3 regions of the Micromonospora sp. NPDC002717 genome follow, and region 2 is predicted to be linked to each of the others. Evidence: riboswitches for the same ligand, from Rfam matches in the RefSeq annotation. Region 2 holds a riboswitch; each other region holds the start of a gene.

Region 1 (9,635 bases), on a different contig from region 2:
AGGCGTAGCCGGTGCCGGCGATCACCCGCGAGGCGGTGGCCCGGGAGACGCCCGCCGCCCGGGCGACGTCGTCGAGTGTGGGCGGTCGGCCAGCCGTCGTCATACCTGTCCTCCCCGTGGTCGCCGTCCCCGGCGCGGACGGTCGACGCGCATCATCTCCCTCGCGGGTCGGCGACGGTAAGGGGTGGCAGGCGATTGTCCTGGCAGCGCTCTCAGGTGTGGGATCGTGCGGCAGACCGCCCGAGGCGAGAGGACGCCACCGTGAGCCGCACCACCGCCCCGCCCGCCGCGCCGACCCCGGCCGTACCCCGGGCGGTGCTGGCCGCCCGCACCGGCGTGGCGGTCGTGTTCGCGCTCAACGGCCTGGCCGTCGCCACCTGGTTCTCCCGGGTGCCCGCCGTCCGGGACGCGCTGGGGCTCAGCGCGGGCCGGCTCGGGCTGCTCCTGCTCGCCATGTCCGTCGGCGCGCTGCTCGCGATGCCCACCGCCGGCCTGGTGGCCCAGCGGCTCGGGGCGGCCCGCACGGTGGCCCTCGGCTGCCTGCTCGTCGCGGCCGGCCTGACCGTGGCCGGGGTCGCCGCCCCGGCCGGTTCCCTGGTCGGGGTCGCGGTCGGGTTGTGCGCTCTCGGCTACGGCTCCGGCATCTGCGACGTCGCCATGAACGTCGAGGGTGCGGCGGTCGAGCGGCGGCTGGGACGCACGATCATGCCGCGCTTCCACGCCGCGTGGAGCCTCGGCTCCGTGGCCGGCGCCGGGCTCGGCGCGGGGGCGGCCCGCCTCGGCCTGCCGGTCGCGGCGCACCTCGCCGCGCTGGCGGCGGTGGTGCTCTGCGGCACGCTGCTGGCCGTCCGGTCGTTCCTGCCGGCGGCCGAGAGCGGCACCGCCTCCGCGTCGGCGGCCCCGGCCGAGCGCCGCCGCGACCTGCTCGCCGCCTGGCGGGAGCCGCGCACGCTGCTCATCGGCCTGCTGGTGCTGGTGTCGGCGTTCGCCGAGGGCAGCGCCAACGACTGGCTCGCCGTCGCCTTCATCGACGGACACGGCCTCAGCGAGGCGGCCGGGGCGGCCGTGTTCGGGGTCTTCGTCGTCGGCATGACCCTGGGCCGCACGGCGGGCACCGTCGCGCTGGACCGGTGGGGCCGGGTGCCCGTCCTGTCCGGCACGATCCTGCTCGCCACCGTCGGCGCGGGCGTGGCGGTGCTCGCCGGCTCCGGGCCGGTGGCGGTTGCCGGCGTCGCGCTCTGGGGGATCGGCGCGTCGCTCGGCTTCCCGGTGGGGATGAGCGCGGCGGCCGACGACGAGCGGCGGGCGCCGGCCCGGGTCAGCGTGGTCGCCGTGATCGGCTACACGGCGTTCCTCGCCGGCCCGCCGCTGCTCGGCCTGCTCGGCGACCGGGTCGGCACGCTGCCCGCCCTGCTCGTGGTGCCGGTGCTGCTGCTGCCCACCCTCGCCCTGGTGCCGGCCACCCGCCCGCCGGCCCGCTGACGCGGCACCTCCGCAGGGCACTCACACCCGGCTCGCAGCCGCGTCCCAGGAAACGGTGCTGCACTGGGAGGACGCCGAGGAGAGGAGCGGGGGGATGGGCTGGTTCAGTCGACGGCCGCGCGGCACCGACGCGGCCCCCACGAAGCTCGACCGCGAGGCCACCCGCGAGGACCTGGCCGCGCTGGAGGCGTTCGTCACCAGCCGCCGGGGCGTGGAGTTCTACCTGGAGCCGGAGACCACGGCGACCGACACCACCGTGGTGGCGATCGCCCACGACGGCGAGTGGATCCGCCGCCGCACCGGCTCGCCGCGCGCCGCCGGGTCGATCGCCCGCAAGCACGCGGTGCCGCTGTACGAGGCCGCCCGCACCGGCTACCCGGAGCGGATGCGGGCCTGGAACCGGGCCCACCCGGAGCGCCGCGTCCGCTGAGCGTGGCGCCGCCGCGGCGTCACCGCGCGGCGGCGCCCGCCGCGCGTGCCTCGTCCAGCGTCATCGGCGGCTGGTGGCTCGCGACGTACCAGTGGACGTCGTCGGCCAGCAGCCGGCGTACCAGGGCGAGGTCGGGCCGGTCCTCGGGGGTGCGCAGGTGCGCCGGCGGCGGATAGAAGCAGTCGCCGAGCAGCAGCACGCCCGAGTCCGGCACCGCCACCACCGTCGAGTCCGGCGCGTGGGCGCCCCCGACGTGCCGCACCCGTACGCCGACCGGCAGCTCCAACTCGTCGGTGAAGGTCCGGGTCGGCGGCAGCACCGCGAAGCCGTCCCACGAGTCGACCGCCAGCGCCCGGGCCCGGAAACTCGGGCCGAGCCGCGGGTTCGCCCGCACCTGCTCCCGCAGGTACCGGTGGCTCCACGGCCGGGCCGCCTCCTCGCGCAGCAGCCGTTCGCCGGCGACGTGGCCGACGATCTCCACGTCGGGCCAGGCGCAGGCGCCCCACACGTGGTCCCAGTGGTGGTGCGTGTAGACCAGCCAGCGGGGCGGGGGCAACCCGGCGGCGGCCAGCGCGGACCGGATCTCCCGGGCGTGCGCGGGGCTCTGCCCCGCGTCGACCAGCACGCTGCCCCGCTCGTCGGCGACCAGCGCGACGCCGGCCTGCACGCTGGCCGGATCCGGGTCCCCGGGGCAGATCCAGACACGCCCGGCGAGGTGCTGGAACGCCATGTCGATGATGACGTGATCCTCTCCGTCGATGGTGGACATCCGCCCGCCGCCGTAGATCGTAGACCGCAGGCGCTGTCGTCAGCCGCGCCTGCTACGTCCGAGTCCGACGAGCCGGGCCACGAGGACGGCGGCGCAGCCGAGCGTCGCGGTGACCAGCAGCACCATGAACGTCGGATAGATGTACGCCACCTGGATCCAGGCGACGTCACGACCCCGGTAGAGCCAACCGACCACCCGGTGGATCGAGGCGAGCAGCGGCAGCGGCGCGAGCAGCGGAAGCAGCCGCACCAGCGTCCAGGGGCGTACCGTCCGGCCGGTGGCCCAGCGGCGTGACCGGAGCACGCCCAGGCCGGCGAGTGCGGCGGAGGCGACCGCCAGCACCAGCAGCACGGCGTCGACGACCACGAGCGGCGTGCCCGCCGAGGACGCCGGCGTTCCCTCGATCAGCGCGATGAGCCGCTCGGCGAGGGCCGACGCGTGGCCGTACGCCAGTCCGGTGTTCGCCATGACCGCGACCCCGTAGCCGGACGCGGGCAGCAGCGCCTGGTACGCCGTCGAGGTGAACAGGTCGCCGCTGTGCGCGATCATCGGCGCCCCCGATCCGGTCTTCTCCACGAACCAGCCGAGGGCGTAGGCGTCGGAGACCGCGGACGGGCGGTGCAGCGTGGCGAGGCCTGCCGGGGAGACGACCGCCGTGCCCTCCGGACCGCGGCCCTGGTTGCCCTGCGCGATCAGCCACGCCGCCATGTCGTGCGCCGAGCTGAGCACCCCGCCGGAGCCGTTGCCGAAGGCCGGCGGCTCGGGCAGGGCGACCGGCCTGCCGAGGATCATGAGGTGGCCGCGCGCGCTCGACGGCAGGTCGGCGGCCACGTCGAGGGTGCGACTGTCGGTCATGCCGAGCGGGGCGAAGACCCGCGTCCGCAGGTACTCGTCGAACGGCAGCCCGCTGACCACCTCGACCAGTCGCGCGGCCACCTGGAAGTTCGGGTTGTGGTACTCCCACCTCGTGCCGGGGACGGCGGCCAGCCGGGCCGTACGCATCCCCGCGACGGCCTCCCGCAGCGAACCCGGCTGCCGCCTGCTGAACGCGGGGAACGTCGTGTCCGACATCCCGGAGGTCTGGTCGAGCAGCTGCCGCACGGTGATCCGGGCCGCCCGGGGGTCGTCCATCGTGAACTCCGGCAGGTGCCGGTGGACCGGGCCGTCGAGTTCCACCCGGCCCGCCTCGACCAGCTGCATCACGGCGAGGGCGGTGAACGACTTGCTCACCGACGCCACGGCCATCGGGGTGCGCGCCGTGATCGGGTCGCCGGCGGGGGTGCGGCCGTACCCGGCGGCGTGCACCACCTCGGTCCCCCGGGTGACGGCCACCGCGGCGCCGGGCAGCCCGGTGGCGTCGCGGTACTGGCGGACGGCGGCGTCGACGGCGGCGGCGTCGATCCCGGCCGGGGGCGCGGCCGGGGCCGCCGGGGCGGGCGGCGCGGCGAGCGCCACCGCACCGGCCAGGACGAGGAGTCGCGTGATCATGGTCGGAGTTTCGGCCGGTCGGGGACCCCGCACATCGGATCGTGGTCCGAACCCGGGATCGGACCGTGGTCCGACGCCCGGCGGCCGGCCGGTGGATACGGTGGTCCGGTGGTCACCTCGGGGCGGCTCGGGCTGCGGCAGTTGATGGCGTTCGACGCGCTGGTGGGCGTCGCCCTCGTGCTCCTCACGGTGTTCCGGACGCCCGGCGCCCCGGCGCTCGCCGGTGGCCTGGCGGTGCTGTTCGGGGCTCCGCTCGCCGTCCGCCGGCGCTGGCCGGCGCCGGTGCTCGCCGTCGTGGTGCTGGCGGGGGCGGTGGCGGTCGCCGTCGGGGTGGCCGGCGACGCGGTGGTGTTCGCGGTCGCGTTCGCGCTCTACCCGGTCGCGCTGGCCACCTCCACCCGGGACGGCGTGTCGGCGCTCGTCGTGGTGCTGGCCGCCCTCACGGGCGCGGGGCTGGCGGGCGGCACGGTCCCCGGGCTGCCGATCGTCCCGACCCGGGCGGGGGAGGAGTCGTTCGCCGCCACGCCGGTTCCGGTCCTGCTCTACGCCGCGACCGTCGTCGCCGCTTCGTGGGCGCTCGCCCGCGCGGTGCGCGCCCGTCGACGTCACGTCGCCCAACTCGCCGCGTCGCGTGCCGACCAGGCGGTGGCCGAGGAACGGTTGCGCATCGCCCGGGACATCCACGACGTGGTCGGGCACAGCCTCAGCCTGATCGCCATGAAGGCGGCCGTCGCCAACCACCTGGCGGACAGCCATCCCGAGCAGGGCCGGGCCGCCCTGGGCACGATCGAGCGGGTCAGCCGGAGCGCGCTCGACGACATCCGGGTCGTGCTCGGCGCGCTGCGCGACCCGGCCGACACCGCGCCGAGCTTCGCCGAACTCGACCGGCTGGTCGAGGCCGTCCGGTCCGCCGGTGTCACCGTCGACGTCGACGGGGCGGCCGACCTGACCCGGGTACCCGCGGCCGTGCAGGCCTCGGCGTACCGCATCGTGCAGGAGGCGCTCACCAACGTGCTGCGCCACGCCGGCCCGACCCGCTGTCGGCTCGCCGTGGCGGTCGAGCCCGGGGTGCTGGCGGTCGCCGTCGTCGACGACGGGGGGTCGGGGCGCGCCGTCGGGCCGCCCGGCCACGGGCTGCGGGGCATGCGCGAGCGTGCCGTGATGCACGGCGGTGCCCTGGAGGCCGGCGTCGAGCCCGGCGGCGGCTTCGCCGTGCGCGCCCGGCTGCCGTTCACCCCGGCGGTGTCGGACGATGGGTGAGCCCGTACGCGTGCTCCTGGCCGACGACGACGTGCTGCTGCGCGGCACCCTCCGGCTGCTGGTCGACGCCACCCCGGGAATGACCGTGGTGGCCGAGGCGGGCACCGGCCGGGCGGCCGTCGAACTCGCGGGGACGTACGCGCCCGAGGTGGTGCTGATGGACGTCCGGATGCCCGAGATGGACGGCATCACCGCCACCGAGCAGGTCACCGCCGGCCGGGACGCGCCCCGGGTGCTCGTCCTCACCACCTTCGACCTCGACGATCACGTGTACCGGGCGCTGCGGGCCGGGGCGAGCGGCTTCCTGCTCAAGGACACGTCCCCCGTCCGGCTGCTCGACGCGATCAGGGTGGTCGCCGCGGGCGAGGCGCTGCTGGCACCCAGCGTCACCCGTCGGCTCATCGCCGAGTTCACCCGGATGCCGGCGGCCCGACGGGTGCCGGGACGGCTCGACGGGGTGACCCCGCGGGAGCGGGAGGTGTTGACGTTGATCACCCGTGGGATGTCCAACACCGAGATCGAGCAGCACCTGCACCTCAGCCGGGGCACCGTCAAGACGCACATCGGCCGGTTGCTGACGAAGCTGGGCGTCCGCGACCGGGCGCAACTGGTGATCGCGGGCTACGAGTCGGGGCTCGCCGACCGGTGAGGTGACGTCGACCGTCGCGCACGCCGCGCCGGCCCGGCGGGGTCGGCGTCCGATCCCGTCGCGTTGACCTGGGGACCGGGGGTGTGGCAGCATTCGCGGCCTGACGGCAGTGAAGGAAGCCGGTGTGATTCCGGCGCGGTCCCGCCACTGTCACCGGGGAGCGATCCCCCCTCGTGAGTCACGGCCGTGCGTGCGCGGTTGGAAGACCGGGGGTGAGCGTCGATCCGGGAGCCAGGATACTTCGGCCGTCGGGAGTGACCCCAGGGCGTGGATACCCGAGGAGGACCCGATGACGCACCGCGTCTCCGCCATCGACGATCATCGTCGCATCGTGCCCGGCCGCGCCAGCGCGCCGGCGAGCAGCCGCGTTTCCGTAGCCCCGTCCGGCCGCCGCGCCGCGCGTCCGGCCGGCCGTGGTGTGCCCGCCCCCGGCCGCCCCGCAGCGGTCGGACGCGTCGCCCGTCCCTGACGCCCGCACCGCGCCGCCCGATCCCGCCGGCCCGCCGGTGAGCCGCTTCCCGGCCCGCCGTACCCGCTGAACCGCGCCCACCCCTCGTACCGCCCGATCGTCCTCGCGTCGATCCGGGCGTCACTCTCCGGAGCCGTCCGTGCGCATCCTGCTGCTGTCCACCGCCGACACCGACCTGCTCGCCGCCCGCGCCAGCGGCGCCGACTACCGCCTCGCCAACCCCGCCCGGGTCGCCGCCGACGCCGTGCCCGCGCTGCTCGACGGCGTGGACCTCGCGGTCGTACGCCTGCTCGGCGGCCGGCAGGCGTGGCCGGACGGGCTCGCCACGGTGCTGGCCTCCGGCGTGCCCACGGTCGTGCTCAGCGGCGAGGCCCTGCCGGACGCGGAACTGATGGCGGCCTCCACCGTCCCCGCCGGGGTGGCCACCCAGGCGCTGGCCTACCTGGTCGAGGGTGGCCCCGGGAACCTCGCCCAGCTCGCCCGGTTTCTCTCCGACACGGTGCTGCTCACCGGGGAGGGGTTCGCCCCGCCCGCGCCGACCCCGACGTACGGCGTCCACGGTGACCGTCCCGTGCGGCCCGACCGGCCGACCGTCGGGATCGTCTTCTACCGGGCGCACGCCCTCGCCGGCAACACCGGCTTCGTCGACGCCCTCGCCGACGCCGTCGACGCGGCCGGCGGCAACCCGCTACCGATCTTCTGCGGCTCGCTGCGCGGCCTCACCGCCGGCGCGGGACCGCTCGGGCTCTTCGGCCGCTGCGACGCCCTGCTGGTCACCGTGCTCGCCGCCGGCGGCACGGTCGCCGCCGACGCCTCCGGCGGGGGCGACGAGGACGCCTGGGACGTGGGGGCGCTCGCCGCCCTCGACGTGCCGGTGATCCAGGCGCTCTGCCTCACCAGCACCCGCGAGCAGTGGGCCGGCAGCGACGCCGGACTGTCCCCGCTGGACGCCGCGATGCAGGTGGCCATCCCCGAGTTCGACGGCCGGATCGTCACCGTGCCGTTCTCGTTCAAGCGGATCGACGCCGACGGGCTCTCCAGCTACGTCGCCGACCCGGAGCGGGCCGCCCGGGTGGCCGGCATCGCCGTGCGGCACGCCCGGCTGCGGCACGTGCCCAACGCCGACAAGCGGCTCGCGGTCGTGCTCAGCTCCTACCCGACGAAGCACTCCCGGGTCGGCAACGCCGTCGGCCTGGACACCCCGGCCTCGGCCGTCCGGCTGCTGGCCGCCCTCGCCGAGGCCGGCTACCACCTCGGCGACGCCCCGGTGCCCGACGACGGGGACGCGCTCATCCACGCCCTCATCGCCGCCGGGGGACACGACGTCGAGTGGCTCACCCCGGAACAGCTCGCCGCCGCCGAGGCGCGGGTGCCCGGGGGGACGTACCGGCGCTGGTTCGACCAGGCGCCGGCGGAACTGCGGGAGCGGATGCTCGCCCACTGGGGGGAGCCGCCCGGCGGGCTCTACACCGACGGCGGGGACATCGTGCTGGCCGGGCTGCGCTTCGGCAACGTGGTGCTGCTGATCCAGCCGCCGCGCGGCTTCGGCGAGAACCCGATCGCCATCTACCACGACCCGGACCTGCCGCCCAGCCACCACTACCTGGCCGCGTACCGCTGGCTGGCCGCGCCCGCCACCGACGGCGGCTTCGGCGCGGACGCGGTGGTGCACCTGGGCAAGCACGGCACCCTGGAGTGGCTGCCCGGCAAGGGTCTCGGGCTGGCCGCCGACTGCGCCCCCGACGCCGTCCTCGGCGACCTGCCGCTGGTCTACCCGTTCATCGTCAACGACCCCGGCGAGGGCACCCAGGCCAAGCGCCGCGCGCACGCCGTCGTCGTCGACCACCTGGTGCCGCCGATGGCCCGCGCCGAGACGTACGGCGACCTGGCGAAGCTGGAGCAACTCCTCGACGAGTACGCCACCGTGCAGGCGCTCGACCCCGCCAAGGTGCCCACCGTGCAGGCGCAGATCTGGGCCCTGGTGCGCGCCGCCGAGCTGCACCACGACCTGCACGCCGAGGACATGCCGGCCGCCGAGGACTTCGACGACTTCGTGCTGCACCTCGACGGGTACCTCTGCGAGGTCAAGGACGTGCAGATCCGCGACGGCCTGCACATCCTCGCCGCCGCGCCCACCGGCGAGCCCCGGGTCAACCTCGTCCTCGCCGTGCTGCGCGCCCCGCAGGTCTGGGGCGGCGCCCGCGCCCTGCCCGGCCTGCGCCAGGCCCTCGCCGCCGCGTACGGGCTCGACGAGCAGGCGCTGCTCGCCGCGCCGGGCCAGCGGCTGGCGCTGCCCGAGGCGCTGACCGACACCGTCGACGGGCCGGCCGGCACCGCCGCCGACGCCGTCGACCTGATCGAGGCCCTCGCGCGCCGGCTGGTCGTCGGCATGGAGACCCTCGGCTGGGACGCCGACAAGGTCGACGCCGTGGTCGAGGAGGTCACCGGCCGGGCCGTCCCGGACGCCGCCGCCGTGCTCCGCTTCGCCGCCACCGAGCTGGTGCCCCGGCTGGACCGCACGACCGACGAGATCGACCGGGTGGTGGGCGCGCTCGACGGGCGGTTCGTGCCGCCCGGCCCGTCCGGCTCGCCCACCCGGGGCCTGGTCAACGTGCTCCCCACCGGCCGGAACTTCTACTCCGTCGACCCCAAGGCGATCCCCAGCCGCAACGCCTGGGACGTCGGGGTGGCCCTGGCCGACTCGCTGCTCGCCCGGCACCTCGCCGACACCGGCGAGTACCCGCGCTCCGTCGGCCTGACCGTCTGGGGCACCAGCGCCATGCGCACCCAGGGCGACGACGTCGCCGAGGTGCTCGCGCTGCTCGGCTGCCGCCCCACCTGGGACGACCGCTCCCGCCGGGTCACCGGCGTCGAGGTGGTGCCGCCGGCCGAGCTGGGCCGCCCCCGCGTCGACGTCACCGTGCGGATCTCCGGCTTCTTCCGGGACGCCTTCCCGCACGTGGTCGCGCTCATCGACGACGCGGTGCGGCTGGTCGCCGCCCTGGACGAGCCGGCCGAGCAGAACTTCGTCCGCGCACACGTCGCCGCCGACCTCGCCGAGCACGGCGACGAGCGGCGGGCCACCGCC
Region 2 (9,635 bases):
CGACGTCGAGTACGGGGCCCTGGCGACCGGATCGGGGGCACGGGCATGACGACGGCCACGACGACCCTGCCCGCCGGCCGGTCGACCCGGCGCGGCGATGCGACCGGCGGCGGCCTGACCGGCGCGATCGCCAGCGAGTGGACCAAGCTCTGGTCGGTGCGCTCGGTCTGGTGGAACCTGCTCGCCAGCGCCCTGCTGATGGCGGCGGCAGCCGGGCAGGAGGCCATCTACGTGGTCAACGAGAACACCAACTCCGACCCCGTCGACGACCCGGGGGTGGTCGGTGTCGGTACCGTCGCGATCAGCTCCGTCCTCCTGGCGCAGTTCACGGTGATCGCGCTGGCGATGCTGGTGATCACCGCCGAGTACGCGACCGGCACGATCCGGAGCACGCTGCAGTGGACCCCGTCACGGGGCCGGCTGCTGCTGGCGAAGACCGCCGTGGTCGCCGTGGTCACGTTCGTCGTGGGCGCGCTGCTCGCCGCGCTGGGCTCCGCCGTCGCCGACCCGGTGCTCGGCGAGTGGGGCCGGTTCCGGGCGGCGGAAACCGTCGGCGACGTGCTGGCGGTGGCCGCGTACCTGTCGTTGATCAGCGTCTTCACCCTCGGGCTCGGGACGGCGCTGCGCAGCGCCGTCGGCACGCTGACCACCGTGTTCATGATCCTCATGGTGGTGCCGATCGCGCTCGGCGCCCTCGACATCGAGTTCGTCAACCGGCTCGTCGACGGGCTGCCAGGGGTGGCCGGATCCCACTTCATGAGCGGCGACACCGACCCGTACCCGCCGGCGGCCGGCCTCGCCCTGCTCGCCGCGTGGGCCCTCGCCGCGATGCTCGCCGGTTACGCGGTGCTGCGGTCCCGGGACGCCTGATCCGGGGCCGGGTGGCGGCGGTCCGAGGCGACCGCCGTCACCCGGCGCCGTCCACCGGGCCGGCGTCGCATTCGACCCGCGCGGGTACGCATCGCGGCGACGAGCTGGCGGCCGGGCGGGCCGGGTCGTCGCCGGCCGCCGTCAGTCGGACATCCGGTCCTTGGTCAGCAGCCGACCCTCGGCGAAGCAGAGCCGGTAGGCGGCCTGGCCGAGGGGGAAGTTGCCGTCGGTGTAGAACTCGCAGGAGGCACCCGGGGGCAGCGGCCAGTCCGCCGGGTCCGGCCGTTCGACGACCTGGCGGTCCGGCAGCATGCCCCGCAGTTCGGTGCGGTACTGACCGATCCGCATCCGGTCGAAGTCCGCCGGAGCGAGGACCGCGTCGAAGGTGGCGAACGGGTAGTAGGCCAGTGACAGCACGCCGGCGACCACCACCGGGGCGGTCACCGCGACCACGAGGCTGCGCCGCACCCGCCGCCGCGCCTCACGCAACCCGGTCGCCGACGCCGGCCGGGCCGGACGTACGCCCTCGTCGGCGTCGACCGACGCGGCACCGGCGGCGTGGGGCAGGCGGGCGGTGACCTCGAAACCGCCGCCTCGTGGCCCGGCGCTCAGCGCACCACCGGCCAGCCGTACCCGCTCCCGCAGGCCCAGCAGGCCGGAACCCGTCGAGGACACGCCGGGCAGCAGACCACCCGGCGGCGGCTCGTTGACCACGCTCACCACCGTCTGCTCGGCCGAGCGGGTCAGCACGACGGTCACGGCGGCGCCCGGCGCGTGCCGGGTGGCGTTGGTCAGCGCCTCCTGGACCACCCGGTACACCGCCCGCTCGACCATCGGCGGTGCCGGCGCGTCGAGCCCGTCCCCGCTGAGCCGGACCGGCATCCCGGCGTCGCGGGCCCGCCCCACCAGGTCGGCGACACCTTCGGCGGCCGGCCGGGTCGGAGCCGGCGCGCCGTCCTCGCGGAGCACGCCGATGATCTGGGCGAGCTGCTCGGTCGCGGCGGTGACGCTGGCACGCAGCTCCCCCGCCGCCCGCCGGTGCCGCTCGTCGAGATCGGTGGCCAGCTCCAGCCCGCCGGCCTTCAAGGCGATCAGCGCCAGGTCGTGGCCCAGGGAGTCGTGCATGTCCTGCGCGATGCGGGCCCGCTCCCGCATCCGGACCCGCTCGGCGGCGGCGCGCTGCTGCCGTTCGAGCAGGTCGGCGTGTTCCCAGCCGGCGTGGACGAGCGCCCGCTGCTGGCGGCGGTAGCGGCCGACCAGCCAGGGGAACACCCCGACGAAGAGCAGGGTGGTGGTGAGGAAGAACCAGGTGGTCACGCCCGAGCCGAGGACGCCGACCGTCAGCGCGGTCCCGCCCGCCGCGATCGCGGCGAACGTGTACGCGGCCGGGCGGGCCCGGGGCATCCGCAGACCCACCAGGTAGCTCATCACCGGAACGGCGAACACGAAGTTGCCCTCGAACGCGGTCGGCACCACGACGATGAGCAGGGAGATCGTCGGGTGGTGCCGGCTGACCACCACCGCGAGGGCCATCAGCAGGAGCGAGCCCGCCAGCCGCCAGCCGGCGTACGGGCCGGTCGGGGCGACGACCAGGTCCCAGGCGATCGGCGCCGACAGGACCGCCCAGAGCGACACGTCGGTCAGGACCGTCACCCACGATCCGGCCCACCCGCCGGAGGGCGGCCCGCCGGACCGGGGAAAGGGCAGCCACCGCCGCCGCCCGCCGCGCCACCAACCTGCCACGCGGCCCAGGCTACAAAGCCCACCACCTGCGTCGTCACCCACGAAAGTCAGGTCGTCGGCACGACGGCCCGGGCAGCCCCGACCGCCTCACCCACCGGTGGGGAGCACCGGAGTGACCACCGACAGCTCCAGTGCGGCGGGCAGCGGCGCGACGCCCGGCCCGCCGGCGCGCACCCAGGCGGTGATGTCGTCGACCACGGAGTCGTGCAGGACGAGGCCGAACCAGACCGGCCGCGCGCCGGCCCGTCGCGCCGGCGGCGCGGGGTGGACGACGACCAGGTTGGACTGCGCGCAGAGGTCGAGGCAGGCGCTGACGCGTACCCGGTGCGGCGCCGGCAGCGCGGCCCGCAGTCGCCGCAGCTGCGCGTCGTGGTCGACGGCGGGGTGTTTGCGGGTGCTGCCACAGCAGCAGTCGCGGCACACGGTGACCAGACAGCCCGGTGCGTCGGTCATGTCCGACTCCTTGGTCCCGGTCGAGCCCGACGGCACGTGCCGGGTCATGACGCGGGCGGGTGGTAGGTGATGGTGGGCCGCCCGGTGCCCGGGTGCGTCGCCACGTCGGCCTGGACGCCGTAGACGTCGGCGAGCAGCCCGGGTGTGAGGACCTCGGCGGGCGGACCGGCGGCGACGACCCGGCCGGCGGCCAGGACGACCACCGTGTCGCAGAACATGGCGGCCAGGTTGAGGTCGTGCAGCGCGGCGAGGGTGGTGACCCCGGTGCGGCGGACCAGGTGCAGCAGCTGCAACTGGTGGCCGATGTCGAGGTGGTTGGTGGGCTCGTCGAGCAGCAGCAGGAGCGGTTGCTGGGCGAGCGCGCGGGCCAGCTGGACCCGCTGCCGTTCGCCGCCGGAGAGGGTGTGCCAGCGACGATCGGCGTACCCGTCGAGGTCGACCCGGGTCAGCGCGTCGGCCGCGGCGGCGCGGTCGGCGTCGCTGTCCGACCATCGCGAGCGTCGGTGCGGGGTACGGCCGAGCAGCACCACCTCCCCGACGGTGAGGTCCAGGTCGGTGTCGGCGTGCTGGGCGAGCAGCGCGGCACGGCGCGCCAGCGCGGCACGGGGCAGGGCGGCGACGTCGTCGCCGCCGACGGTGACCCGTCCGCTGTCGGGCGCGGCGAGCCGGGCGACGATCCGCAGCAGGGTGGTCTTGCCGCAGCCGTTGGGGCCGAGCAGCCCGACGAGGCTGCCCGCCGGCACGGCGCAGGTGACGTCGTCGAGGATCCGCCGGGCCGCGACGGCCCAGGACACGTCGGTGACGGTGAGCATCAGTCGCGCGCCTTCCGGCACCCGGCCCACCGTCCCCGGGGGGGTCGCCGCGAGTCGGCCGGCTGCGCCCGGTGCAGCAGGACCACGAAGGCGGGCACCCCGAGCAGCGCCGTCAGCACGCCCACCGGCAGTTCGCGGGGCGCGAACAGGGTCCGCGCGGCGGTGTCCACCCAGACCATGAAGATCGCGCCGGCGAGGACGACGACGGGCAGCAGGCGCCGGTGGTCCGCGCCGGTGAGGAACCGGGCGGCGTGCGGCAGGATCAGCCCGACGAAACCCACCGCGCCGCTGATGGCGACCAGCGCCGCGGTGAGCAGCGCGGTGGCGACCAGCAGCAGCCACCGGACCCGGGTGACGGGCACGCCGAGGGTCTCGGCGGCGTCCTCGCCGAAGGCGAAGGCGTTGAGCGTGCGGGCGTACGCCGCCACGAGGGTGAGCACGGCGGCCAGCACCGGTACCGCCCAGGCCAGGGCGGCCCAGTCGACGCGGGCCAGCGAGCCGGAGAGCCAGAAGGTGATGCTCTGCGTGGCGTGCGGGTCGGCGACCCAGACGATGACGAACGACGTCGCCGCCCCGCACAGCTGCGCGACGGCGACCCCGGCCAGCACCACCCGGGTGGGTGCCAGCGCGGCCCGCCGGCCGGCCACCACCGCCACGACGGCGAACGCGGCCAGCGCGCCGGTGAAGGCGCCCCCGGTGAGCGCCGCGACCCCGCCGCCGACGCCGAGGACGAGCACCGCGACCGCGCCGAGCGACGCCCCGGAGGAGACCCCGAGCAGGTACGGGTCGGCCAGCGGGTTGCGGGTGACGGTCTGCGTCACCGCCCCGACGGCCGCCAGCCCGGCGCCCACCACCGCGGCGCCGAGCACCCGGGGCAGGCGCAGCCGCCAGACGATGTGCTCGCGCAGCAGCGGCATGTCGGCGTGGGCCAGGCCCAGGCGGTCGGCCACGACGGCCCAGACCGTCGACACGGGGATGTCGGCCGGCCCGACGGTGACGGCCGCCCCGATCGACACGACCAGACCCGCCAGCAGCGTGACCAGCAGCGCGACCGTGCCCACGGGACGGACGGGCCGGCCGCGCCGGACCTCGGAGGCGGTGGCGCCGGGGTCCGCGCCGGCCCGACCGCGCACGGCGCGGCGACGGGCCACGGCGAGACGGTGGGCCACGGCGGTACGGCGCGCCACGGCGGTCAGCGGTTCGCTCCGGCGGGAAGCTGCGCCACCCCCGCGGCGAGCGCCTCGACGCCGAGCACCGCCCGCACCCCGGCGGAGGTGGACGAGAACGGGACGACGACGAACCGCTGCCCGGCCACCGCGGGCAGATCCTTGAGGGTGGGGTGCCGGGCCAGGAACGCCTGCTTCGCGGCGGCCGGGTCCCAGGTCGCGTCGACCAGCACGATCGCGTCGGGGTCGCGCGCGACGACGCTCTCCCAACTGGTGTCGGCCCAGCCGCCGGCGAGGTCGCCGAGGGAGTTGTCGACCCCGACCGCCGACATGATCATGTTGGGGCTGCCGCAGCAGGCGCCCACGCTCGGGGCGTCGGTGCCGGCGTCCCACCAGAGCACGGAGACGTCCCGCGTGCCGTCGAGCGTGGCGGCAGCGGCGGCGATCCGGGTGCGGTGGTCGGCGATGAGCCTCTCGGCCCGCTCCGGCACCCCGAAGACGGCCGCGACGTCCCGGATCTCGGCGAACACGTCCTCGACGGTGAGCTTCCCCGGCCGGTGCGGCTTCGGGCACCCGGCGGGTGAGAGGTAGGTGCCGATGCCGAGCCCCGCCAGGGCGGCCCGGTCGCCGACGCCCTCGTCACCGAAGGCGCTGTGGAACGAGGCGTAGACGAAGTCCGGCGCCGTCTCCAGGAGTTTCTCCTTGGCCGGGTACTTTCCGGACAGCACCGGCACCGATGCGTACGCGGCGGCGTGCTCGGGCAGGATCGCGTCGTCCAGGTACGCCGTGCCGGCCATGCGGTCGGCCAGGCCGAGCGCCAGCATGATCTCGGTGGCGGGCTGGTTCAGCGTGACCGCCCGCTGGGGCGGGGCGGCGACGGTGACCGGCGTGCCGCAGTTGGTCAGGGTGGCCGGCGCGCCGGATGCCGGGGCGGGGTCGTCGTCCGTGGCGCAGGCGCCGAGCAGGACGAGGAGGACGGACAGGGGCGCGGCTACGCGCCGGGACAGGGTGGACCGCACAGCGCGTACGCGCATCGGGACCGCCTTCCAGCACCTCGTGGACGGGTCATCGCAGTGCCGTGGCCGGTCTCCTGGCTGACGGGAGGTGCGTCCGTGGCCGGCCTTCCCAGGCGTGCGACACGCCCAGTGACCTCTGACGACGAGGGCCGCGGACTTCCCGATCACAGTGGCGAGGGCCGCACCGGTCTTCCACCGGCTTCCCGAACACCACGGCAGCGTCACCCTAGCCTGCGCCCGACCCCGAATGCCACGGTGACGAATGCCATGGAGCGGCCTTTCTCACCACTGTGGACGGTGCGGCGCGCGGCGGTTCACGCTTCCGGCGGGGGCGGAAGGTCGACGACCCGGGTCGCCCAGCGGGCCATCAGGGCCGGGTCGTGGGTGATCAGCAGGACCCCGGCGCCGTGCTGTCGCTGGTAGTCGGTGATGACGGCGGCGAGGTGGGCCTGGGTGGAGGCGTCGAGCATGGCGGTGGCCTCGTCGCAGAGCAGGTAGGCCGGCCGGTGCACGAGCGCCCGGGCGAGGCAGGCCCGTTGCAACTGCCCGTCGCTGACCGCGTGCGGGCGGCGGGCGAGCAGGTCCGTGGTGAGGCCGACGAGGTCGGCCAGCTCGGCCGCGCGGGCCCTGGCCTGCTCGGCCGGCACGCCGGTGGCGCGGAGCGGTTCGGCGACGATGTCCGCGAGGCTGAGCCGCGGGTCGGTGGCGGCGCGTGGGCTCTGGAACAGGATCGCGACGCGGGTGCGGACGGCCGCCGGCAGCCGGTGGCGGACTCCGGCGACCCGGTGACCGTCGAGGGTGACGTGCCCGGCGTCGGGGGCGTGCAGCAGGGCGAGTACCCGGGCCAGGGTGGACTTGCCGCTGCCCGAGGGGCCGCGCAGCCCGACCGTCTCGCCGGGGGCGACGTGCAGGTCGACGCGGTCGAGGACGCGCTGCCGACCGTAGGCGACGGTGACCTGGTGGGCGGCGAGCGCGGTGGCGGTCGCCTCCGGTCCGACGTGTTGACGGGTGGCCGTGGTCGTGGTCATGCCGGCGCTCCGACGGGCAGCGGGTGGTGGCAGGCGACCTGGCCGGAGCCGTCCACGACCGGGGTGGGCGGCGTGCGGCAGATGTCGGTGGCGCGGTCGCAGCGCGGGGCGAAGGCGCAGCCGGCGGGCAGGTCGGTGAGCATCGGCGGGTGGCCGGGCACGGGGCGGAACGCCCGCTCGGGCAGGGCGTCGAGCAGGCCGGCGGTGTAGGGGTGGGCGGGCGCGGCGAACAGCGCCTCGGTGGGCCGGCGCTCGACGACCCGGCTGGCGTACATGACGGCGACGGTGTCGGCGACGCGGCGGGCGGCGGCCAGGTCGTGGGTGATGAGCAGGACGGCGTTGCCGGCGTCGCAGCGGCGGCGCAGCAGGTCGAGGGTGTGGTCGACCAGGGGCCGGTCGAGGCCGGTGGTGGGTTCGTCGGCGAGCAGCAGCGGCGGGTCGGGGGCGAGCGCGAGGGCGGTGGCCAGGCGTTGCGCCATGCCGCCGGACAGCTCGTGGGGGTGGCGGTCGAGGTCGGCGGGGTCGAGCCCGACGTCGGCGGCGACCCGCTCGGCCGCCGAGGGCGCGTCGCGGCGGGCGTGCCCGTGGGCGCGCAGGGTCTCCGCCAGCAGCCGCCGGCCGGTGCGTACGGGGGTCAGCGCGGTGGCGGGGCTCTGCGGCACCAGCCCGACCGCGCGGCCGCGTACGGCGCGGGCGAGGTGGCGCTCGGTGCAGCCGATCAGGTCGACCTGGTCCCCGCCGGGCGGGCGCAGCCGGGCGTGGCCCGAGACGGTGGCGTTGCCGGGGAGCAGGCCGAGCAGGGCGTGAGCGAGCACCGACTTGCCGCAGCCGGACTCCCCCACCACGGCCACCAGTTCGCCGGGGTGGACGGTCAGGCGCAGGTCGGTGACGGCCCGCACCACGGCGTCGCGGAGCTGGAAGCGGACGGTCAGCCCGTCGACCTCCAGCAGCGTGGGGCGCGGGCCGGCGGCGGCGGCGCCGGCCGTGGCGGGCGTGGCGTCGCCGGTGGCGGCGGTGCCGGCCGTGGCGGCGCGGGGCTCGCGGGTGGTGGTCACAGGTTCAGCTCCGCTCGTACGCGCGGGTCGAGGCGGTCGCGCCAGCGGCCGGTGAGGGTGGCCAGGGCCAGCGTGACGACGACGAGGAGGAGGCCGGGGACGAGGCTGGCCCACCAGGCGCCGGTGAGCAGGGACCGCTGCCCGTCGTTGATCATGTTGCCGATGGAAGCCAGGTGCGGGGGCAGGCCGAGACCGAGGAAGGACAGCGCGGTCTCGTGCCAGACGGCGTGCGGCACCATCAGCGTGGTGGCCAGGGCCAGCCGGGGCAGCACGTGCGGGAGCAGGTGCCGGGTGATCACCCGCGCGCGGCTGGCGCCGCCGGCGATCGCGGCGTCGACGAACGGCCGGGTGCGCAGGCTGAGCAGCTCGGAGCGGACGATGCGGGCGGTGGAGAGCCAGTGTGTCAGCCCGATCGACACGATCACCGCGCCGAGGCTGGGGCGCAGCATCGCGACGATGAAGATGCCCAGCAGCAGGTGCGGCAGCGCCGCGATGGTGTCGACCACCCGCATCAGCACCCGGTCGACCCAGCCGCCGAGGGTGCCGGCAACCGCCCCGACGAGGCCGCCGATCACGGTGGCCACGAGCGCGGCGACCGCGCCGACGAGCAGGGAGACGCGCAGGCCGTAGAGGCTGCGGTGGGCCACGTCGCGGCCCAGGTCGTCGGTGCCGGCCGGGTGCGCGGCCGAGGGCGCGAGCCGGGTACGCGCCAGGTCGACGGCGCTCTCGTCGAGCGGCCAGAGGACGGGGGCGAGCAGGCAGGCGGCGACCGCGCCGACGAGCACGGCCCACGCGACCGTGGTACCGGCGCGGCCGGCACGCGGCTTCGGCCGCCGGACGCGGGCGGGGCGGGCGAGGTCAGTCATCGAGGCGTACCCGGGGATCGGCGGCGGTGTAGGCGAGGTCGGTGGCCAGGTTCGCGGCCAGCACCACGACGGTGGTGGCGAGGGTGGTCGCGGCCAGCAGCGGGAAGTCGCTGCCCAGCGCGGCCTGCACCGTCACCGCGCCGAGACCGGGCAGGGAGAACACGGTCTCGACCAGGACGGCGCCCCCGATCAGCTCGGGCAGGTGGGTGCCGACGAGGGTGAGGAACGGCAGCAGCGCGGTGCGCAGGGCGTGGCCGAACAGGACGGTGCGGCCGGGCAGGCCCCGGGCCCGGGCGGCGAGGACGTGGTCGTCGCGGAGGCTCTCGGCGACGGCGTCGCGGATGAACAGGACGAACCACGGCGCCTGGGCGACCGCCAGCACCGTCACCGGCAGGACCAGGTGCCGGGCCACGTCGGCGGGATCGGTGGAGGTGGCGGTGACGTCGGTGAGCCCGCCCGCCGGCAGCCAGCCGAGGGTCAGGGCGAACAGGGCGATCGCGGCCAACCCGATCCAGAACACCGGCATGGACTGCACCGCGTACGCGCCGGCGCGCAGCGCCCGGTCGAACCAGCCGCCGCGCCGGTACGCGGCCAGGGTGCCCAGCAGCAGGCTCGCCACGAGGACG
Region 3 (9,635 bases), 340 kb from region 2:
CGTGCACGGTGCGCACGCGATCACCCCCCTGTGCGAAGCTGCCCATCATGCCCGCCGGTTGGTGGCGGCGGTGGCGAGACCGGTCAGCGCGGTGCGCGCCGTCTCGTCGATCGACGCGGCGTCGAGCGCGGCGAGCGCCTCGGCGACCCGGTCGGAGATCATGGTCTCGACCCGGTCCACCGCGCCCGTGTCGGCGACCACGTCGGCGAGTCGGGCGATCTCCTCGTCCGTCACCCCGTCGCCGACCCGGTCCAGCACGCGCCGCTGAGCCGGCGTGGCGAGCTGCCGGGCGAGCATGAGCAGCGCGGTCGGCTTGCCGGTGCGCAGGTCGTCGCCGGCCGGCTTGCCGGTGGCCGACGGGTCGCCGTAGACGCCGAGCAGGTCGTCGCAGAGCTGGAACGCCTCGCCGACCGCGAGCCCGTATCGGGTGTACGCGGCGGTCAGCGGGGCGTCGGTGTCGACGCCGGCCAGGCAGGCGCCGAAGAGCAGCGGCTTCTGCACCGTGTAGCTCGCGGTCTTGTAGCGGGCGACCCGCAGCGCGCGGTCGACCGACCAGTTCGCCGCGTCGCTCTCGCCGAGCACGTCCGGGTACTGCCCGGCGATCGTCTCCACCCGCATCTGGTCGTAGCAGCGGCGGACGTGGAGCAGTCGGGCCGGCGGCAGGGCGGCGTGCGCGAGGAGCCGGTCGGCCCACACCATGCAGAGGTCGCCGACCAGCACCGCGACCGCCTCGCCGAACCGACGCGGGTCGCCCCGGTGCCCGGCGGCGGCGTGCCGGGCGGCCTGCGCCACCTGCACGGTCGGCCGGCCGCGTCGAGTGGCGGAGGCGTCCATCACGTCGTCGTGCACGAGGGCGAAGGTGTGCAGCAGCTCCAGGGCGGCGAACGCCGGCAGCACGGCCGGCAGCGGCTCCGCGCTTCCCGCGCCGCGCCAGCCCCAGTAGGCGAACGTCGGCCGGACCCGCTTGCCGCCGGCCAGCACGCTGTCGCGCGCCGTCGCGGCGAAGCGGCCCATCGCCGCGTCGATCTCGGCCAGCGAGGCGACCTCGGCGGCCAGGAAGGCGGCCAGGGTGCGGTCCACCGCCGTGACCAGATCCCTGGTGTACGCGGCCAGGACCGCGCCGACGAGGTCGTCCCCGTCCTCCGGGCCTGCCGGCGTGACGTGGAGGGTGTTGCCGGCAACTGCGTCGTTGGCCATGCGGCCGAGGGTACCCTAGGGTTACGTCTTGCGTCGATTGGTGCGTCGATACTTGAGGAGGGCCGGTGGACACGGATCTCACCGCTGCCTATGACCGTTGCCGTGCGGTGCACAGACGCCACGGCCGCACCTACTATCTCGCCACCCGGCTGCTGCCCGCCTGGAAACGGCGGCACGTGCACGCCCTCTACGGGTTCACCCGCTACACCGACGAGATCGTCGACCGGACCGAGACGTTGTCCCCGGCCGAGCGCGCGGCGCGGCTCGACGACTGGGCCGGCCGCTTCGTCGCCGGGCTGCACGGCCAGCCGGTCGACGACCCGCTGCTCCCGGCCGTGCTGCACACCATCGCCGTCTTCGATCTCGACCGGGACGACTTCGTGTCGTTCCTCAAGAGCATGGCGATGGACCTGACGGTCACCTCGTACCGCACCTACGACCACCTGCTCGACTACATGGAGGGCTCGGCGGCCGTCATCGGCACGATGATGCTGCCGATCCTGGGCAGCTCCGACCCGGCCGCGGCGCGCGAGCCGGCGCGCCAGCTCGGCTTCGCCTTCCAGCTCACCAACTTCATCCGGGACATCGGCGAGGATCTCGAGCGCGGGCGGACGTACCTGCCCGACGACGACCTCGCCCTGTTCGGCGTCACCCGCGAGGAGTTGACCGAGGCCCGCGCCCGGGGGCGCGCCACGCCCCGGATCCGGGAGCTGATCGCGTACGAGGTGGGCCGCGCCCAAGCGCACTACGCCGCCGCGGCACCCGGGATCACGCTGCTCGCGCCCGCCTCGCAGGCGTGCATGCGCACCGCGTACGCGCTCTACGGCGGCATCCTCGACGAGGTGGCCGCGCAGGACTACGACGTCTTCGCCGGCCGGGCGCTGGTGCCGCGGCGCCGCCGGCTGGCGGTGGCCGCCCGCGCCCTGCTCACCCCGACCGGCACGCCCGTGGTGATCCCCGGGCCCGCCCTGGCGACCGCCCCGGTCCCCGTGCCCGCCCCGTGACGGCCGCGCTGCCCCGGGGGGTCAGAGGCAGGAGTGCAGGGCGTCCACCAGGGCGTCGACCCGGTCGTGGTCGGCCAGATGGGACGTGGCGTAGGCGAAGGTGTAGCCGCGCGCGGGGTCGGCCCAGGCGGAGCTGCCGCCGATCCCGCCCATGCCCCAACTACCGTCCTCCTCCCACTGCATGCCCAGCGTCCACCGGGTGCGCCGGCCCAGCAGCAGGTCGTCGCCGTCGTACTGGACCCGCGTCGCCTCGCCCACCAGCTCCGGGCTGAACAGGCGTACGCCGTGGAGGACGCCGCCGGCGAGCAGGCCAGTGTAGAGCCGGGCCAGAGCGCCCGCCGTCGAGTGCAGGTTGACCGCCGGCACCTCCGCGCCCCGCCAGAGCGGGCTGTTCACCACCGCCAGGTCCCGCCCGCCGGGCGGGTTGTCCAGCGCCCGCGCCCAGAGCGAGCCCGGCGCGCCGGCCACCCGGTCCGGCCACCCCGGGTCGCCGTACCGCAGCTCGGCGCAGCGTCGCCGGTCCGCCTCGCCGAGGCCGAAGCCGAGGTCCAGCCGCCACGGCCCGGCGATCTCCTCGGCCAGGAAGCGGCCCACCGACCGCCCGTCGACCCGCCGCACCAGCTCGCCCACCAGATGCCCGTACGTCCAGGCGTGCTCGCCCGCGACGGAACCCGGCGGCCACTCCGGCCCCGCGGCGGCGAGGTCGGCGCAGAGCAGGTCCCAGTCGGCGATCGCGGCGGCCGGCCGGGGCACCGGGAAGGTCGGTAGTCCGGCGGTGTGCGCGAGCACCTGCCGGACGGTGGCCGCGGTGCGGAAGCCGGGCCAGTGCGCGGCGACCGGGTCGTCCAGGCCGAGCCGGCCCCGGTCGACCAGCATCAGCAGGCAGAGCGCGGCGACGGGCTTGCCGACCGAGTAGACGTTCACCAGCGTCTCCGGCAGCCACGGCCGCCCCGGCGACCGTTCCCCGCCGACGATGTCGACGACCGGCTCCCCGTCGTACCAGATCGCCAGGCCGGCCCCGGTCTCCCGGCCGCTGGCGAGCAGGTCGGCGAAGCAGTCGTGGACGGCGGAGAAGCGGGCGCGCATCCGGCCACCGTAGGTGGCCGACCACCGCCCGGGCAGCGAATATCGCGCCGGCCGGGTGGTCGGAGACCGGGTGGTGCGGAATGCTGGCGGGATGGCGGAGCCGGAACTGGTGGACGTGGTCGTGGTCGGGCTCGGGGTCGGCGGCGAGGAGGTGGCCGGGCGGCTCGCCGAGGCCGGGCTGACCGTCGTCGGCGTCGAGCGTGACCTGGTCGGCGGGGAGTGCCCGTACTGGGGATGCATCCCGAGCAAGATGATGATCAGGGCGGCCAACGCGATCGCCGAGGCGCGCCGGGTCGACGGGCTCGCCGGCACCGCCCAGGTCCGGCCCGACTGGGCGCCCGTGGCGAAGCGGATCCGCGAGGAGGCCACCGACACCTGGGACGACACGGTCGCCGTGGAACGCTTCACCGGCAAGGGCGGCCGGTTCGTCCGGGGCAGCGCCCGCCTCGACGGCCCCGGCCGGGTCCGGGTCGGCGAGCGGGTCTTCCAGGCCCGGCACGGAATCGTGCTCGGCACCGGCACCAAGCCGTCCGTGCCGCCGGTCGACGGGCTGGCCGACACGCCGTACTGGACCAACCGCCAGGCGATCGAGGTCGAGGAGCTGCCGGAGTCGCTGCTGGTGCTGGGCGGCGGCGCGATCGGCCTGGAACTGGCCCAGGTGTTCGCCCGGTTCGGCGTCCGCGTCATCGTCGTCGAGGCGGCGGACCGCGTGCTCGCGGTCGAGGAGCCGGAGGCGTCCGAGGTGGCCGCCGCCGCGCTGCGCGCCGACGGGGTGGAGATCCACACCGGCGTACGGGCGGAGCGGGTCCGCCACGACGGGCGCGGCTTCACGCTGCGCGGGGCCGACGGGGCGGAGTTCACCGGGCAGCGGCTGCTGGTGGTGACCGGCCGTCGGGCCCACCTCGACGAGTTGGGCCTGGACACCGTCGGGGTGGACGCCGGCCAGCGGTACCTGGCCGTCGACGACCGGCTGCGCGTCACCGACGGGATGTGGGCGGTCGGCGACGTCACCGGGGAGGGCGCGTTCACCCACGTCGCCATGTACCAGGCGGGGATCGTCGTCGCCGACGTGCTCGACCACGTCCGGCGCGCGGACGGCGGGCCGGACGCCAGCGGCACCGCCCGCGTGACGGGCGGCGCGGCCGGCGTGGTCAGCGCGTCCGGCACCGCCGGGCCGGGCGCCTCCGCCGGCGCGGTGCCGCCCGCCGACTACCGCGCGCTGCCCCGGGTCACCTTCACCGACCCCGAGATCGGCGCGGTCGGCCTCACCGAACGGCAGGCCCGCGAGCGCGGGATCAACGTGCAGGTCGGCCTCGCCGAGCTGCCGTCGTCGGCGCGCGGCTGGATCCACAAGAGCGGCAACGAGGGCTTCGTCAAGCTGGTCGCCGACGCCGACCAGGGGGTGCTGGTCGGCGCGACGTCGGTCGGGCCGGCCGGCGGCGAGGTGCTCTCCGGCCTGGTGGTGGCGGTGCACGCGGCCGTGCCGCTGGCCCGGCTCCGGCACATGATCTACGCCTACCCGACGTTCCACCGTGCCATCGAGGACGCGCTGCGGCACCTGCGCTAGCCGGCCGCGCCGTGCCGCCAGCGCTAGACGGCCGCGCTGCGGCGCCTGCGCTAGACGGCCGCGCCGTGCCGCCCGGCACCGGCGGCGAACCGGGCCGCCCCGGCCGCCGCGTCGGCGGCGAGCGAGTCCATCCCGTACGCCAGCTCGGTCGCCAGCGCCGCCGGCTCCGGCTGGCCCGCGCCGGCCAGCACGGCGGCCCGGTCGTTACGCAGGCAGGTCTGCGGGTGCCGGGCGATCTCGGCCGCCAGCCGCTCGGCCGCCGCCCGCGCCTCACCCGGGGCGACCAGCCGGTTCACCAGCCCCATCGCGTACGCCTCCTCGGCCGGCACCGGCCGGCCGGTGAGGATCAGGTCCATCGCCCGGCTCTCGCCGATCAGCCGGGGCAGCCGGACCGTCCCCCCGTCGATCAGCGGCACCCCCCAGCGCCGGCAGAACACCCCGAGGACCGCGTCGGACTCGGCGACCCGCAGGTCGCACCAGAGCGCCAGCTCCAACCCGCCGGCCACGGCGTGACCGGAGATCGCGGCGATCACCGGCTTGCCGAGCGTCATCCGGGTCGGGCCCATCGGGCCGTCCCCCTCCGGCTCGACCCGGTTGCCGCTCGGGGTGCCGATCGCCTTCAGGTCGGCCCCCGCGCAGAACGTGCCGCCGGCGCCCCAGAGCACGGCCACCGCCGCGTCGGGGTCGGCCTCGAAGGCGCGGAACGCGTCGGCCAGGGCCCGGGCCGTCGGCCCGTCGACCGCGTTGCGGGCCGCCGGACGGTCCAGGATCACCGTGGTCACCGGCCCGTCGTGCTCGACGCGTACGCCCATCGGCACAGCATGCCCCGGTGGTGCCGGCGGCGCCAGGGGGCGTCAGCGCGCCTTCGTGGCGCGGGGGCGGACCAGGGTCGCGCCCAGCGCGGCGCCGACCACGCACGCCACACCGGCCGCCTGCGGCCAGGCCAGCAGCTCGCCCAGCAGGACCAGCCCGACCAGCGCGCCGATCGCCGGCTCCAGGCTGAGCAGGATCGCGAAGACCCGGGCCGGCATCCGGCGCAGCGCGGCCAGTTCGGCCGAGTACGGCAGCACCGACGACAGCAGTGCCACCGCGACGCCCAGCGCGAGGGTCCACGGATCGAGCAGCGCCGTGCCGCTGCCGGCGACCCCGAACGGCAGTACGGCGAGCGCGGCGACGGCCATCCCCAGCGCGAGACCCTGGCTGCCCGGCACGCGGGCGCTGACCGCCTTGCCGAGCAGTACGTACCCGGCCCAGCCGACCGCGATGGCGACGCACAGCAGCAGCCCCACCCGGTCCACCCCGGTCCCGCCGAGCCCGCTGATCAGCAGCACCCCGCCGCCCGCCAGGACCGCCCACGCCACGTCGGCGGGCCGGCGGCTGCCGGCGAGCGACACCAGCAGCGGTCCCGCGAAACCGATGGTGACCGCCACGCCGAGCGGCACCCGGTGCAGCGCCGCGTAGAAGGCGAGGTTCATCAGCGCCAGGGTGAGCCCGAACGCCCCGACCAGGCCGGCGGCGCGCCAGCCCAGCCGCAGCCCGGGCCGGGCCACGAGCAGCAGGATCAGCGCGGCGAAGCCGAGCCGCAGCGTGGTCGTACCGCCGGCGCTGGTGCTGCCGAAGAGTTGCTTGGCGACGGCCGCACCGACCTGCGTGGAGAGCATGCCCAGCAGCATCAGCAGCGGCGGCGGCACGGCCCGGGGTCGGCCGAGGGCGACGGTCAGCCGGGCCGCCGGGTGGCCGGCCGGCAGCGGGCGGGAGGCGAGTGCGTACACCCGGACCACACTGGTCGCGGACGGCGCGGCCCGCGACCGGATTTCCACGCCCGGCCGGCGGTCGGGCCCGGCCCTTGGCGGGCCGGCCCGGGCGGCGGGGCGGCGGGTCCGCGTGGCGCGGCGCTAGCATGCCGGGCGGCACGATCATGTGAGGTGCCCCGCGCGAGCGGGGAGAATCGGGAAGCCGGTGCGAATCCGGCACGGGCCCGCCGCGGTGACCGGGGAGCCACCGTCCACGCGCGAGAGCGCAGCCACTGGCCCGCCCGGGCCGGGAAGGCGGACGGCCAGGCGTCGATCCGGGAGTCCGAAGACCGGCCTCGCGGCCACGTGCCCACGCCCGGAGCGTGGGCCGAGCGCAGCGGGAGCCTGCCTTGGATCTCTACGACGTCATCCATCGCCGCCGGGACGTCCGCGGCCAGTTCACCGGGGCGCCGGTGCCCGACGGGACGCTCCACCGCGTCCTGACCGCGGCGCACGCCGCGCCGAGCGTCGGCTACTCCCAGCCCTGGGACTTCGTCCTCGTCCGCGACCCCGAGTTGCGGCGCCGGTTTCACGAGCACGTCCTGACCGAGCGGGACACCTTCGCCGCCACCCTGGACGGGGAGGCGGCCGAGCGGTTCGCCCGCATCAAGATCGACGGGGTGCTGGAGTCCACTCTGTCCGTGGTGGTCACCTACGACCCGGCCCGCGCTGGCCCCGCCGTGCTCGGGCGGCACGCCATCGCCGACACCGGGCTCTACTCGGCCTGCCTCGCCATCCAGAACCTCTGGCTGGCCGCCACCGCCGAGGGGCTCGGCGTCGGGTGGGTGTCGTTCTACCGGGAGCCCTGGCTGGCCGAGCTGCTCGGCATCCCCGACGGCGTACGGCCGGTGGCGTGGCTCTGCCTCGGGCCGGTCACCCACTTCGAGGCCGTGCCCGACCTGGCCCGGCACGGCTGGCGGCAGAAGCGCCCGCTGGCCGAGGCGATCCACCACGACCGCTGGACGCCGCCGGACCGCTGACCGCACCATCGCGGAGGGTGGGCCCCATCCGGCCGGGGCCCGCCCGGTTCCGGGTCGGCAGGGGCCTCGTCACGTACCGCTGCGGATCCGTCACCGGAGACCGGTTTGCGGTCGCTCCTGCCGGGAAGTCGGTCCGGGTGCGAGCACTCATGACGAAGATCGAGCAGGCCTCCGCGCTGGACCGGATCGGCGACCGGTTGCAGCGGGCCGTCCAGGCCACCCTCCGCCCAAGACGCGTCCGCGACCTGCTGCACGGTGTGTGGCTGGGGCACCCGCTGCACCCGGCGATGGTGCAGGTGCCGGTCGGCGCGTGGCTCAGCACGGCCGTGCTGGACCTGATGCCGGGGCAGCGCCGCGCCGCCACCGCGCTGTGCGCGGTCGGCACCGTCAGCGCCCTGCCGGCCGCGGTCGCCGGGCTCAACGACTGGGCGGCCCTCGCCCGAGACCAGCGCCGGATCGGCCTGGTGCACGCCGCCTCCAACAGCGTCGGCCTGGCGTTCTACGCCGGCTCCATGGCCGCCCGGATGACCGGCCGGCACAACCTCGGCCGTACGCTCGGCTTCCTCGGGCTCAGCGCCGCGAGCATGGGGGCGTACATCGGCGGGCACCTGGCGTACAAGCAGGGCGCGCAGGTCAACCAGAGCATTTCCGAGCTGCACCGGATGAGTGACGGCTGGCACTCGATCGCGGACATGTCCGCCCTGCCGCAGCGAAAGCTGATCACCCGGGAGATCGACGACGTCTCGGTGATCCTCTACCGGCACGGCGACGAGGTCACCGTGATGCTGGAGCGCTGCCCGCACCAGAGCGGCCCGCTCGGCGAGGGCGAGGTGCAGGAGATCGACGGGCACGCGTGCGTGGTCTGCCCGTGGCACGGCAGCACGTTCCGGCTCAACGGCGGCGAGGTCGTGCACGGGCCGTCCGGCAACGACCAGCAGGTCCTGCCCACCCGCATCGTCAACGGCATGCTGGAAACCCGCCTCCCCTGACCCCACCCACCCCACCCACCCGCCCTCCCACCCCTCATGCCGTTGATCATGAGGTTGTTGCGTCCTGATCGGCGTGTCGCTGCAACAACTTCTTGATCAACGAGGCGTTCGGGGGGTGGGTGGGGTGGGTTAGGGGCGGCGGTGGCGGCCGATTTGGGGTTCGCGGGTGGTGTCCGCGTGGGCCCGGGTCAGGGCGGCCACCGGGCGGGGGGTGGTGGCCGCGTCGCCGTGGCCGCCTGGAGTGGTGCTGCTGCGGGGAATCGCGGTTGTGCCGGTGTGGGTGGTTGCGCCGGCGTCCCGGGGATTCGCGTCCCGTCCGGTTCCGTCGGATGCTGTCCGGTTCCGTCCGGTTCCCTTGTGTCCCGTCGCGCGTCCGGTTCCGCCGCGGCTGCCTCCGTCCCGCCCGGTACCCGCGGCGCCTCGACGGCGTGTGGTGGCGGTGCGGGCCACGCCTGCCGGTACGCGGGCGGGGCGGCCGCGCAGGCCAAGGACCGCGCCGATCTGCGCGCCGACGATGCTCGCCACCGCCAGGACGGCGGAGACCGCGAGCGGCCGGTTCACGCGGTCGGGCTCGCCGGCCCGGGCCGCTCCGACCGTCAGCGTCGGGGCCTCGTCGCCGGGCGCGTCGGCCGGCGGCGGCGCCTGCGCCGGGGGCGTCGCCCGCTCCGGGGTGACCTGTTCCGGGGCGGGCTGTGGGGCCGGCCGCGCCGGCAGGGGTGTGGTGGGACGGGCGACGAGGCGGCCGGTGGCGTGCCGGCGGGCGCCCCGGTCCTCGGCCTCCTGCGGGAGCTTCAGCAACTGGCCCGGGTGGATCCGGTCCGGGTCGTCGATACGGTTCAGCGCGGCCAGTTCACGGTAGTCGTCGAAGTCGTCGAGGTAGCGTTCGGCGACCCTGCCCAGCTGGTCGCCCCGGGCCACCCGGTAGACCGCCGCCCCGTCGGCCGAGGCCCCCGGAACAGGCTGCGCCGCCGAGGCCGCCTGCGTCGCCGAGGCGGCCGGAGCAGCCTGTACTGCCGGAG

What was found. Region 2 has a riboswitch for cobalamin ahead of ABT006_RS00605 (ABC transporter substrate-binding protein). Riboswitches for the same ligand answer to the same signal wherever they lie in the genome.
Region 1: linked by a shared signal. The riboswitch ahead of cobN (cobaltochelatase subunit CobN) and the one ahead of ABT006_RS00605 (ABC transporter substrate-binding protein) in region 2 are both predicted to bind cobalamin.
Region 3: linked by a shared signal. The riboswitch ahead of bluB (5,6-dimethylbenzimidazole synthase) and the one ahead of ABT006_RS00605 (ABC transporter substrate-binding protein) in region 2 are both predicted to bind cobalamin.

The regions. Positions count from the first base shown of each region.
Region 1 is NZ_JBEOVW010000010.1:106,553-116,187, forward strand. Features, by position in the region: gene ABT006_RS17185 (LacI family DNA-binding transcriptional regulator) at 1-103, opposite strand, end outside; gene ABT006_RS17190 (MFS transporter) at 262-1,482, shown strand; gene ABT006_RS17195 (hypothetical protein) at 1,577-1,912, shown strand; gene ABT006_RS17200 (MBL fold metallo-hydrolase) at 1,932-2,681, opposite strand; gene ABT006_RS17205 (serine hydrolase domain-containing protein) at 2,721-4,169, opposite strand; gene ABT006_RS17210 (sensor histidine kinase) at 4,278-5,429, shown strand; gene ABT006_RS17215 (response regulator) at 5,422-6,078, shown strand; cobalamin riboswitch at 6,191-6,320, shown strand; gene cobN (cobaltochelatase subunit CobN) at 6,687-9,635, shown strand, end outside.
Region 2 is NZ_JBEOVW010000001.1:113,550-123,184, forward strand. Features, by position in the region: gene ABT006_RS00575 (ATP-binding cassette domain-containing protein) at 1-49, shown strand, start outside; gene ABT006_RS00580 (ABC transporter permease) at 46-870, shown strand; gene ABT006_RS00585 (sensor histidine kinase) at 1,012-2,523, opposite strand; gene ABT006_RS00590 (hypothetical protein) at 2,701-3,066, opposite strand; gene ABT006_RS00595 (ABC transporter ATP-binding protein) at 3,111-3,899, opposite strand; gene ABT006_RS00600 (FecCD family ABC transporter permease) at 3,878-5,029, opposite strand; gene ABT006_RS00605 (ABC transporter substrate-binding protein) at 5,071-6,078, opposite strand; cobalamin riboswitch at 6,108-6,290, opposite strand; gene ABT006_RS00610 (ABC transporter ATP-binding protein) at 6,375-7,088, opposite strand; gene ABT006_RS00615 (ABC transporter ATP-binding protein) at 7,085-8,143, opposite strand; gene ABT006_RS00620 (ABC transporter permease) at 8,140-9,009, opposite strand; gene ABT006_RS00625 (ABC transporter permease) at 9,002-9,635, opposite strand, start outside.
Region 3 is NZ_JBEOVW010000001.1:456,781-466,415, reverse strand. Features, by position in the region: gene crtI (phytoene desaturase family protein) at 1-46, opposite strand, end outside; gene ABT006_RS02315 (polyprenyl synthetase family protein) at 46-1,197, opposite strand; gene ABT006_RS02310 (phytoene/squalene synthase family protein) at 1,263-2,201, shown strand; gene ABT006_RS02305 (serine hydrolase domain-containing protein) at 2,223-3,287, opposite strand; gene ABT006_RS02300 (dihydrolipoyl dehydrogenase family protein) at 3,379-4,854, shown strand; gene ABT006_RS02295 (crotonase/enoyl-CoA hydratase family protein) at 4,905-5,666, opposite strand; gene ABT006_RS02290 (EamA family transporter) at 5,709-6,626, opposite strand; cobalamin riboswitch at 6,766-6,960, shown strand; gene bluB (5,6-dimethylbenzimidazole synthase) at 6,998-7,627, shown strand; gene ABT006_RS02280 (Rieske (2Fe-2S) protein) at 7,777-8,616, shown strand; gene ABT006_RS02275 (LysM peptidoglycan-binding domain-containing protein) at 8,746-9,635, opposite strand, start outside.